2 regions of the Kitasatospora sp. MAP12-44 genome follow, and region 2 is predicted to be linked to the other one. Evidence: predicted binding sites of a transcription regulator. Region 2 holds the regulator's gene; the other holds the start of a gene.
The links. Region 2 encodes HrcA, which represses chaperone genes, less so after heat shock. Its sites were predicted from a motif close to TTNGCACTCNGNNNNNCNGAGTGCNAA; they were not measured.

Region 1: the regulator HrcA is predicted to act here: its motif matches at 1,226-1,252, upstream of P3T34_RS23370 (FmdB family zinc ribbon protein).

The regions. Positions count from the first base shown of each region.
Region 1 covers NZ_JARZAE010000004.1:4,992,478-4,994,866, reverse strand. Annotated here, with positions in the region: gene P3T34_RS23375 (MFS transporter) at 1-1,100, shown strand, start outside; gene P3T34_RS23370 (FmdB family zinc ribbon protein) at 1,264-1,623, shown strand; gene P3T34_RS23365 (hypothetical protein) at 2,075-2,248, shown strand; gene mscL (large conductance mechanosensitive channel protein MscL) at 2,337-2,389, shown strand, end outside.
Region 2 covers NZ_JARZAE010000004.1:2,837,045-2,839,433, reverse strand. Annotated here, with positions in the region: gene htpX (zinc metalloprotease HtpX) at 1-450, opposite strand, end outside; gene hrcA (heat-inducible transcriptional repressor HrcA) at 694-1,854, shown strand; gene dnaJ (molecular chaperone DnaJ) at 1,946-2,389, shown strand, end outside.

The sequences.
Region 1 (2,389 bases), 2.2 Mb from region 2:
CGGTCTCCGCCGTGGCCCAGGCCCTGGTCGGACCGCAGTCCGGCCGACTGGCCGACCGCTTCGGGCAGGCCGCCGTCCTGGTGCCGAGCGTGCTGGTGCACGCGGTCTCGGTCGGCGCGCTGATCGCGCTGGCGCTGGGGCACGCACCGGTCTGGACGCTCTTCCTGGCCGCCGCCCCCGCCGGGGCCACCGTGCCGCAGATCGGCGCGATGGTCCGGGCCCGTTGGGTGGCCAGGCTGTCGGACCAGCCCCCGGCCCACCTGAACACCGCGTTCGCCTTCGAGTCGGTCACCGACGAGTTCACCTTCGTGGTCGGCCCGGTGCTCGCCACCGCCATCGCCACCGGCATCGCGCCGGCGGCCGGGCTGGTCGCCGAGGCCGCGCTCACCCTGGTCGGCGGACTGGCCTTCGCCGCGCAGCGCCGCACGGCGCCCGCACGGCACCCGCGGGTGCCCGGCGCCCAGCGGGTGTCCGCGCTGGCCTCCCCCGGCGTCCGGCTGCTGGCCGGCTCGTTCCTGGGCGTCGGCACCGTCTTCGGGGCCATGCAGGTCTCGGTGACGGCCTTCGCCCAGGCCGAGGGCCAGGCCGGGGTCAGCGGCACGGTGTACGGGATCTTCGCCGGCGGCTCGATGCTGGCCGGCGTGCTGTACGGGATGGTCGCCTGGCGGCGCTCGGCGCGACAGCGGATGCTCGGCAGCTACACGCTGCTGGTGCTGGGCTGCTCGACGCTCTGGGCGATGCCGAACCTGACCTCGCTGGCGCTGGCCGGCCTGGTCTGCGGCCTGGCCATCGCGCCCACCCTGATCACCGGGTACACGCTGGTCGAAACGCTGGTCGCGGACGGCGCCAAGACGGAGGCCTTCACCTGGCTGACCGGCGCCATCGGTCTTGGACTGGCGATCGGCTCGACGGTCGCCGGGCAGCTGATCGACGCCAACGGGCCCTGGGCCGGCTTCCTGGTCCCGGTCGCGGGCGCGGGGCTCGGGCTGGTGGCGCTGGTCACTTTGCGGCGGCTGCTGGTCGCTCCGGGGGCGCGCACCCGTACCGTTGCGATGAGCGCGGCCGGCGCCCAGCGTCTCGCCGGGGTGGCCGAGCACTGAAACCGGCGCCGAGTCGGCGCCGAGCTCTGAGAATGCCATCTGAGGGTGGGCTGGTGACGGCGCCGCCGGGGCCGACCACGGCGGCGCTGGACTGATGCGCCGGAATGCCGCATCATGGACCGTCGTTAGCACTCATCAGGCGAGAGTGCCAGGAGGAAGACAAGTGCCCACGTACCAGTACCAGTGCACCGAGTGCGGCAACGGCCTTGAGGCGGTGCAGAAGTTCACCGACGAGGCCCTGACCGTATGCCCGCAATGCGAGGGTCGGCTGCGCAAGGTCTTCTCCGCCGTGGGCGTGGTCTTCAAGGGCTCCGGCTTCTACCGGACCGACAGCCGCTCGTCCTCCAGCAGCTCCGTGACCTCGGGTGCGGCCGGCGGCGCGAAGACGGGCGGGGACTCGTCGTCGAGCTCCGGCGGCTCGGCTGCGCCGGCTTCGGCCGGTGCGTCGTCGTCCGGGTCCTCGTCGAGCTCTTCCAGCTCGTCCGGCTCGTCCAGCTCGGGCGGTACCGCTTCGGCGAGCTGACTGACCGGTCCTGCTTCAGGCCCCTTGCATCCCCGGACGGGGGCGCGCGGGGCCTTTTGCCGTTCCCGTGCTCCTCTGCTGCTTGTCGCTTGCTGCCTGGCGCCTGGCGCCTGGGTCGCGGTTAGGCCAGGTGGGTGCGCTCGTTGTCCACAACCCCACGGTTATCCACAGGAAATCGGCGGGGTATGTGCGGCGCCCGATTCTCCGCGCAAGCTGATCCGGCAAGCAGTTCTCCCCGTTCGCAGAGGCGGTGCCGGAGCTCATGACCACCAGGACGCTGACCCCAGATCCCGCTTGCTCCCCCGCCGTGCCCAGCGCGTCCTGCGCGGGTGCTCGTCATGCGCACCCGCCGGCGCCGAGGTCGGCGTCGGCGGTCCCGCCCCGGAGCCGGGTCCCGGAGTTCCGGCCGATCCGTCGCGGCAGCGGCGGCAGGTATCGCGTTCGGCAGGCCATGCGGCACCGACCCGGGGTGCTGGTCACCGGGCTGCTCGCGGCCGCCACCGTGGTCGCCGTAGGGCCGCTGAGACCCGGCCTGCCCGCACCGGCCGCCCCGACGAGCGCGCAGACGAGCACGCAGACGGTGGCCGGTCCGGTGAGCTCTCCGCGCTGCGCGTCCGGGCGCTGAGCTCGTCTCCGTCTCCGTCCCCATCTCCATCACCACAGAAGCGGACAATTCACCCGTAACCGATCAGGCGTTCTGTCGTTCAGGGGGCGTGCAAGGCTTCAAGGATTTCATTCTCCGCGGCAATGTCATCGATCTCGCGGT
Region 2 (2,389 bases):
GTGCGAGAGCTCGTGGGCGAGCACGCCCTCCAGCTCCTCCGGGTCGAGACGGCGCATCAGTCCGGTGGTCACGCAGATCACCGAGTTGTTCTGGTTGCGCCCGGTGGCGAAGGCGTTGGGCATGTCGTTGTCGGCCACCGCGACCCGCGGCTTCGGCATGTCGGCCAGCGCGCAGAGGCGGTCAATGGTGCCGTGCAGCTGCGGGTACTGCTCGGGGGTGACCGGCCGGGCGCCCATCGCCCGCTCGGTGATCTTGTCGCTGAACCAGAACTGGGCGATGAACAGGCCGCCGGACAGCAGCACGATCAGCGGCCAGGCTCCCTTCAGCAGGACGATCAGCACACCGGTGAAGCCCACGTAGAGCAGACCGATCAGGAACATGGTGGTGACCATCCGCCCCGTCAGCCCGCGGTCGGGGGCGAAGCGGGTGTGGGGACCTGATGCCGACATGGCTGCTCCTCTGGAAATCACTCTCGGTTGCTGTCGATGCTGCCACTTAGTTCCCCCGCAGGCACCACCCGTGCCCGGAAGTGATCCGCGCGGCATCCAGGGACAGGGCGTTCCTGCTGACGGACCCGGGCCTTACACTGGCAGGTACGGTTCTGGCACTCGGCTCGCCCGAGTGCCAAACCCGTCACAGGACACCACAAGACCTGGGTACCAGGACAACGTGCGAAGAGGGAGGTGCGTGCCATGTTCGATGAAGCAGAGTCCGACCCCCGCCCGCCCGGCCGGTCGTCCACATCCGACGGACCTTCGGGCCCCCGTGTCACGCCCGCCCGCACCAGTCGCCTGGACACCAGCCACCTGCTCGACGCCGGCCGCCTGGAGGTCCGCCAACTCGACGAGCGCAAGCTCGCCGTGCTGCGCGCCATCGTGCAGGACTACGTCGGGACCGAGGAGCCGGTCGGCTCCAAGGCCCTGGTCGAGCGCCACAACCTGGGTGTCTCGCCGGCCACGGTCCGCAATGACATGGCCACCCTCGAAGAGGACGGCTACATCCACCAGCCGCACACCAGTGCGGGCCGGATCCCCACCGACAAGGGCTACCGGCTCTTCGTCGACCGGCTGGCCGAGGTGAAACCGATGAGCGCGCCGGAGCGGCGCGCCATCCGCCACTTCCTGGACGGCGCGGTCGACCTGGACGACGTGGTGGCCCGTACGGTCCGGCTGCTCGCGCAGCTGACCCGGCAGGTCGCGGTCGTCCAGTACCCGTCGCTGACCAGGTCCACCGTCCGGCACGTCGAGCTGCTGGCGCTGGCGCCGAGCAAGGTCATGCTGGTGCTGATCACCAACACCGGCCGGGTCGAGCAGCGGATCGTCGACTGCCCGGGTCCGGTGGGCGAGACCACCCTGGCTGACCTGCGGGCCCGGCTCAACGCCCAGGCCGGCGGCCGGCGCTTCCCGGACGTCCCGGCCCTGGTGGAGGACCTCCCGTCCTCCTTCGAGGCGGTCGACCGTCCGATCGTCACCACGATCCTCTCCACCCTCTTCGAATCGCTGGTGGAGCAGAACGAGGAACGGATCATGCTGGCCGGCACCGCCAACCTGACCAGATTCGGCCATGACTTCCCGCTCACCATCCAGCCGGTGCTCGAGGCGCTGGAGGAGCAGGTGGTGCTGCTGCGCCTGCTGGGTGAGACCGCCGACGCCGGGATGACCGTCCGGATCGGCCGGGAGAACGAGTACGAGGGCCTGAATTCCACCTCGGTCGTCTCCGTCGGTTACGGTTCGGGCGATGAGAGCGTGGCAAAACTGGGTGTGATCGGCCCCACCCGGATGGACTATCCGGGCACAATGGGGGCGGTGCGAGCGGTGGCACGGTACGTGGGCCAGATCCTGGCCGAATCGTAGAGGCAGTAGAGATAGTGATGCGGGCGGGCTCACCTGGGCGCGTCCGGACCAGTCGCAGCACCTTCTAGAGGCGGAACAAGCGGAGCATTTGGTGGCCACGGACTACTACGCGGTACTCGGCGTCCGACGGGATGCGGGGCAGGACGAGATCAAGAAGGCGTTCCGGCGCCTCGCGCGTGAACTGCACCCGGACGTCAACCCGGACCCGAAGACTCAGGAGCGGTTCAAGGAGATCAACGCCGCCTACGAGGTGCTCTCCGACCCCGCGAAGCGGCAGGTCTACGACCTCGGCGGCGACCCGCTGTCGCCCAACGGCGGCGGTGGCGGCTTCGGCGCGGGCGCGGCCGGCTTCGGCTTCTCCGACATCATGGACGCCTTCTTCGGCGCCGCCTCAGGCCAGCGCGGCCCCCGGTCGCGCACCCGGCGCGGCCAGGACGCCATGATCCGCCTGGAGATCACCCTGGACGAGGCCACCTTCGGCACGACCAAGGAACTCCAGGTCGACACGGCCGTCACCTGCACCACCTGCAGCGGT